3 regions of the Pantoea sp. X-Soil-TKNS-1211 genome follow, and region 2 is predicted to be linked to each of the others. Evidence: predicted binding sites of a transcription regulator. Region 2 holds the regulator's gene; each other region holds the start of a gene.
The links. Region 2 encodes sigma-54, which starts transcription at its own class of promoters, with help from an activator protein. Its sites were predicted from a motif close to GTTGGCACANNTTTCGCTNT; they were not measured.
Positions count from the first base shown of each region.

Region 1: a site for sigma-54 is predicted at 1,304-1,323, ahead of hypA (hydrogenase maturation nickel metallochaperone HypA). Genes of this name have one in related genera too.
Region 3: a site for sigma-54 is predicted at 1,430-1,449, ahead of glnA (glutamate--ammonia ligase). Genes of this name have one in related genera too.

Region 1 is NZ_AP035954.1:148,784-151,055, forward strand. Features, by position in the region: gene AC6I8W_RS21170 (4Fe-4S dicluster domain-containing protein) at 1-599, opposite strand, end outside; gene hycA (formate hydrogenlyase regulator HycA) at 689-1,144, opposite strand; gene hypA (hydrogenase maturation nickel metallochaperone HypA) at 1,353-1,715, shown strand; gene hypB (hydrogenase nickel incorporation protein HypB) at 1,708-2,272, shown strand, end outside.
Region 2 is NZ_AP035953.1:556,581-558,852, forward strand. Features, by position in the region: gene ptsN (PTS IIA-like nitrogen regulatory protein PtsN) at 1-184, opposite strand, end outside; gene hpf (ribosome hibernation promoting factor) at 357-644, opposite strand; gene rpoN (RNA polymerase factor sigma-54) at 666-2,099, opposite strand; gene lptB (LPS export ABC transporter ATP-binding protein) at 2,148-2,272, opposite strand, start outside.
Region 3 is NZ_AP035953.1:4,308,362-4,310,633, reverse strand. Features, by position in the region: gene glnA (glutamate--ammonia ligase) at 1-1,283, opposite strand, end outside; gene typA (ribosome-dependent GTPase TypA) at 1,728-2,272, shown strand, end outside.

The sequences.
Region 1 (2,272 bases), on a different replicon from region 2:
CGTGCCTCTGGCTGGCTAAACAGGCTCAAATCCCCGAGTGCACCCGCCAGCGTTAATTCACGCTTCCGTTTGCTGGCTTTGGCGATATCGGTGTTGTCGATCAGTTGCAGCGCTTTGGTTGGGCAAGTGCGCACACAGGCCGGGCCGTTTTCGTCAAAGCTGCACAGGTCGCACTTCACCGCGACCGCCCGGACGCCGGGTATCCAATCCAGCAGGCTGCTGACGTGGAGGGGATCGTGCGGTGCGGCAGGGGCTTTTGGGGTATTGACGTCAGCCGGAATATGTAACGGCCGACTGCCGGAAAACTCGATGGCACCAAACGGGCAGGCAATGCCGCACAGTTTGCAACTGATGCACAGGTTGGCGTTCAGCTCTACCGCGCCATCGACGCGGCTGATCGCATTTACCGGACAGACGCTGGCACAAGGCGCATCTTCGCAGTGGCGGCACATCTGCGGGGCGGATTCGTCCCGGCTACGCGTGACTTTTAAACGCGGCATCGACTGCAAACCCTGAAGACGGTGCGTTTCGGCGCAGGCGGCTTCACAGGTATGGCAGCCAATACATAATTTTGAATCAGCGATTACAAAACGGTTCACCAATGAATTCCTCTGGTGACTGTCGTCATTAATGACGAAACCATGCCGAGAACCTGTCGCTTCGACAGTTTTCGACATCCTCAATCTCTCTACGCCACGGCGGCTGGTTGTAGCCGCGCCAGCGACACCGGGGTGTTCTCGTGAACGGCCAGATACAGGCTGTCATAAACCGGTTGGATCAGTTCCAGATAATGCGTGAGTACCTTTTCGCGATCGCGCGTACTGAAGGCATTGTCAATGCGACCGTCGTTATCCATATTTGCATTTCCAATCAATAACTTATCGCTACCGTCGGCCAGCTCCAGGTAATACTCAATGCGGTGGTTGTTAAAGCCCTCGCCAGGCTGAATATGAATAACGAAATGTTCAAACAGGAAGAAGCGCAGGCCATCTCCCGGCGTGCAGACGATGGTGTGATGCAGTCTGGCTTTCTCCAGCGTAATCCCCTGAATTAAGGCGTTCCCGTACTGCTTCCACTGGGCTTGTAGCCGTCGATGCTGTTCGGCGATGTAGTCTGCTTTTTCACTCAGTTCCCTAATGTCCATGATTAAATCACTCTGTTTTGTACGAATACTCCCCATAAGGCACATTTCGTGCCATGTTTGTAAGTCGTTGTATTTAATGATTAATCATATAATTCACCTGTCCGTAATGCCGTCAGTGACATGTCATTTCGTCATCTTTGACATCGGGGGTGACGCTGCACTGGCACCGTCTTTGCATTAACTGGCCTCAGCTAACCCAGGAGGCAGCATGCACGAAATCACCCTCTGCCAACGCGCAGTCGAATTAATTGAAAGTCACGCCCGGCAACATGGCGCTCGCCGTGTCACGAGCGTCTGGCTTGAGGTCGGCGCGTTTTCCTGTGTGGAGACCAGCGCGATGCAGTTCTGCTTTGAACTGACGTGCCGGGGCACCCTGGCTGAAGGCTGTACGTTGCATCTTAAGCAGCAGGAAGCGGAGTGCTGGTGCCACGATTGCCAGCAGTACGTCACGTTGCTGACGCAGCGCGTCAGGCTTTGCCCGGACTGCGGTGGTAATCAACTGCGGATCGTGGCGGATGATGGCGTGCAGATTAAGCGGCTGGAAATCGATCAGGAGATCAATCATGTGTAGTACCTGTGGTTGCGGTGAAGGCAACCTGTATATCGAAGGTGATGAGCGCAACCCGCACTCGGCATTTCGCAGCGCACCCTTTGCGCCAGCGCCGCGTCGGTTGCAGCGAATTTCCGGCGTGCAATTTTCCCCACGTGCAGGTGAGCAGGGCGATCTGCATTATGGACACGGCGTGGCGCAAGCCCATGCGCCCGGGATCACTCAGCGTAAGATGCTGGAGCTGGAACTGGATGTGCTGGATAAAAATAATCAGCTGGCACAGGGGAATCGTGCCCGCTTTGCCGCACGCCACCAGTTGGTGCTGAATCTGGTATCCAGTCCCGGTTCCGGCAAAACCACCTTGCTGACCGAAACCCTGAAACGGTTACAGGGCAAGGTGCCTTGTGCGGTGATCGAAGGTGATCAACAAACGGTGAACGATGCGGCGCGTATCCGTGCCACCGGCACGCCAGCCATTCAGGTCAACACCGGTAAGGGGTGCCATCTGGATGCACAAATGGTTCGCGATGCCATGCAGCGCTTGCCGCTGGCAGACGACGGTGTGTTGTTTATTGAGA
Region 2 (2,272 bases):
TACTGCCCATGCGTTCACGGGTGAGGATCGCTTCGAAAAGCGTCTGGTGAGGCAGATTGAGCTGTTTCGCTGCCAGCTCGCTGATTATTTCCAGCGCACGTTTTTTACTCTGGCAGTGTACGCCGCTGCGGGTGCAGTCCAGCGTGAGGACCGAGCTCAATTCCAGTGTCAGATCGTTGTTCATCATCGTTTCACTTGCGAGTTCACATAGCCGCGAGGATCACTCACTTTACCCCGATAGCGGGAAAAATACAGTTATCCTGTTGGCGCTTGCGCAGATGACAAAACGGGGCGGTTAGCCCGCCCCATTCTGTGCTCTAAGTGCCGAACCGGTCAGCACTCTGCAAGCGTGAAGGTTAGTGTTTTTTCAGTTTGTCTTTATGTTTGGTCAACTGACGGGAAAGCTTGTCGATCAATCCGTCAATGGCCGCGTACATGTCTTCCGCTTCCGATGTCGCGTGCAATTCACCGCCGTTCACATGCAGTGTTGCATCAGCAATCTGCGTTACCTTTTCCACTTTCAGAACAATATAGACCTGATTAATCCGATCAAAATAGTGTTCCAGTTTGGCAAATTTACTATTTACAAATTCGCGCAGCGGTTCGGTAATCTCTACATTCAGTCCGGTAAGGTTTATTTGCATAGGTCTTCCTTCTCAATACATTCAAACCAGCTGCTTACGCTGATTCGAGGGCGGGATGGACAAAGACTCGCGATACTTAGCAACCGTACGGCGGGCCACCATGATGCCCTGTTCAGATAACATGGAGGTCAGTTTGCTGTCGCTCAAGGGTTTTGCGGGATTTTCCGCAGAGATCAATTTTTTCACCAACGCACGAATCGCCGTCGATGAGGCTTCGCCGCCACCTTCGGTATTCACATGACTGGAGAAAAAATATTTCAGTTCAAAGATGCCACGCGGGCTATGTAGATACTTTTGCGTAGTCACACGGGAAATCGTGGATTCATGCATATCCACAGCCTGAGCGATGTCCGCCAGCACCATGGGACGCATGAACTCCTCGCCCTGTTCAAAAAACGCCTGCTGCTGCTCGACAATACAGCGTGTCACTTTCAGCAGCGTGTCGTTACGGCTCTCCAGGCTCTTAATCAGCCATTTGGCTTCCTGTAAATTGCTGCGGATAAACTGGCTGTCGCTATCATTACGTGCAGCGCCGCCCATTGCAGCATAGTGCTGATTAATCTTGAGACGTGGCACGCTGTCGGCATTCAGTTCTACCGTCCAACGTGTGCCGATTTTTCGCACCAGTACATCCGGGATGACGTACTCAGGTTCGCTGGTGTTGACCGATTGACCCGGACGCGGATCAAGCGATTGAATCAGCACCATCGCCTCTTTCAGTACATCTTCTTTCAGGCGCGTCATACGCATCAGGCTGCGGAAATCGTGATTGGCTAACAGATCAAGATGCTCGCTAACGATTAAACGCGCTTCCGCCAGCATTGGCGTATCGGTGGCATATTGAGAAAGCTGCACCAGCAGGCAGTCACGCAGGTCACGCGCGCCAACGCCAACCGGATCGAAACGCTGCACGCGTTTTAAAACCGCTTCTACTTCTTCCAGCGTGAGTTCTTCATCACCGATGCTGTCACAAATATCCTGGATCGTCACCGTGAGATAACCGGTGTCGTCGATAGCATCAACAATTGAGGTTGCAATGGCGCGATCGGTATCAGTGAACGGCGTCAGCTCAACCTGCCACATCAGGTAATCCTGCAACGACTGGGTGGTTTCACCCTGATAAACCGGTAGTTCATCATCCTGGTAATCTGTTCCGGTACCAGAAGGCGTTCCGGCGGTGTAGATTTCATCCCAGGTTGCATCGAGCGGCAGCTCTTCCGGCATCTCTTTTTGTTCCAGCGCCTCGCGAGTATCGAGTGCCTCATTTTCCTGATATTCGCGAGCGTCTACTTCCTCGTGTACTTCTGATTGTTCAAGCAATGGGTTGCTTTCCAGCGCCAATTGTAATTCCTGCTGGAGTTCAAGCGTAGAGAGTTGCAGCAAGCGGATTGCTTGCTGCAACTGGGGTGTCATCGCCAGCTGTTGGCTGAGCCTGAGTTGCAAACCTTGCTTCATAATCCGGATTGAGTTTCCTAAGCAAACGTCGGAGGTTACGACACCTTATCAGAGTCTGAACTCTTCGCCCAAATAAACACGCTTAACCTGCTCATCTGCAAGTATTTCATCGGGAGTGCCGTGGGCAATCAAATGCCCCTGACTGACGATGTAAGCGCGTTCACAGACGGCAA
Region 3 (2,272 bases), 600 kb from region 2:
AACTCGCGGTCTTCGTTCAGGCAGTTCAGCGCTTCTTCCAGTGAACCAGCCACTTTTGGAATCTCAGCTTCTTCTTCCGGCGGCAGGTCGTACAGGTTTTTGTCCATAGCATCGCCAGGGTGGATCTTGTTGATGATGCCGTCGAGGCCAGCCATCAGCAGCGCGGTGAATGCCAGGTACGGGTTAGCAGCCGGGTCCGGGAAGCGAGCTTCGATACGACGCGCTTTCGGGCTGGCAACAACCGGGATACGGATTGAAGCAGAACGGTTACGGGCAGAGTAAGCCAGCATTACCGGTGCTTCGTAGCCTGGGACCAGACGCTTGTAAGAGTTGGTGGTCGGGTTAGCCAGGGCGTTGATGGCTTTAGCGTGCTTGATGATACCGCCGATGTAGAACAGTGCAGTTTCAGACAGGCCGCCGTATTTGTCGCCAGAGAACAGGTTCACGCCGCCTTTAGACAGAGACATGTGGCAGTGCATACCTGAACCGTTGTCACCGAACATTGGCTTCGGCATGAAGGTTGCAGTTTTGCCATAAGCGTGGGCAACGTTATGAACAACGTATTTGTAGATCTGAATTTCGTCAGCTTTTTTGGTCATGGTGTTGAAGCGGGTAGCCACTTCGTTCTGACCAGCAGTTGCCACTTCGTGGTGATGCGCTTCAACCACCAGGCCCATCTGCTCCATGGTCAGACACATGGCAGAACGGATGTCCTGAGCTGAGTCAACCGGCGGAACCGGGAAGTAACCACCTTTGATGGCCGGACGGTGGCCTTTGTTGCCGCCTTCGTATTCTTTACCGGTGTTCCATGCTGCTTCGATATCGTCGATAGCAACGTGTGAACCAGAAGTTGAAGAACCGAAACGGATGTCATCGAACAGGAAGAATTCCGGTTCAGGTCCGAACAGAACGGTATCCGCGATACCAGAAGAACGCAGGAAGTCTTCTGCGCGCTTGGCGATTGAACGCGGGTCGCGATCGTAGCCCTGCATGGTGCCTGGCTCAAGGATGTCACAACGGATGATCAGCGTCGGATCTTCGAAGAACGGGTCCAGAACGGCAGTGGTTGCGTCCGGCATCAGCACCATGTCTGATTCGTTAATGCCTTTCCAGCCACCGATGGAGGAGCCATCGAACATTTTGCCTTCTTCGAAGAAGTCAGCGTTAACCTGGTGAGCAGGGATAGTAACGTGCTGTTCTTTACCTTTGGTATCGGTAAAACGCAGGTCAACAAACTTAACTTCGTGCTCGTTCATCATCGAGAGAACGTGTTCAGCGGACATACTCAACTCTCCTGGAAATTGTCATTGTCGTCGTGGTGAGAGAACTTCGTTGCCTGGAATGTGTCATGGGTTCTGACATCTCCTAACCAAAGATCTCGGCAAGCTCTTCAACCGTTGTGCAACTGTCGTTTTCGCTTGAAAATAGTAAAGCGAATTCTGTGCCAACTTTATTACAGCGGATAAAATCGTGCTGTGATGCGCCCTGTCGTGAGTCGATGACTGCACCAGGATGGATTTGATGCACCAGGTTGGTGCGGAAATGGCAATTAAAAGCACCATATCAGTGCAAAATGCCATCGCAGTGCAGATTAATGCACCGCAATTGGTGCTAAAAACCAGCGCTGTAAGAAACTTTAGGCGAAATATGTGATCATGTTCAGTCTTCCGCTTAATCCGTGTACAATACCGCGTTATTTCTATTTCTATAATGCCTGAGGCAAAGCTGTGACCGAAAATTTGCGTAACATCGCCATCATCGCGCACGTTGACCACGGTAAGACCACCCTGGTTGATAAACTGCTGCAACAGTCTGGTACTTTTGACGCCCGTACCGAAGCGACTGAGCGCGTAATGGACTCCAACGATTTGGAGAAAGAGCGTGGAATTACCATCCTCGCGAAAAACACCGCCATCAAATGGAATGACTATCGTATCAACATCGTTGATACCCCTGGACACGCCGACTTCGGTGGTGAAGTTGAGCGCGTGATGTCCATGGTGGACTCGGTGCTGCTGGTTGTCGATGCGATGGATGGCCCGATGCCGCAAACCCGCTTCGTAACCAAAAAAGCCTTTGCTCATGGCTTGAAGCCGATTGTTGTTATCAACAAAGTTGACCGTCCTGGCGCACGTCCGGATTGGGTGGTTGACCAGGTATTTGACCTGTTCGTTAACCTCGATGCGACTGACGAACAGCTGGACTTCCCGATCATTTACGCCTCAGCGCTGAATGGTATCGCCGGTCTGGATCACAACGACATGGCTGATGA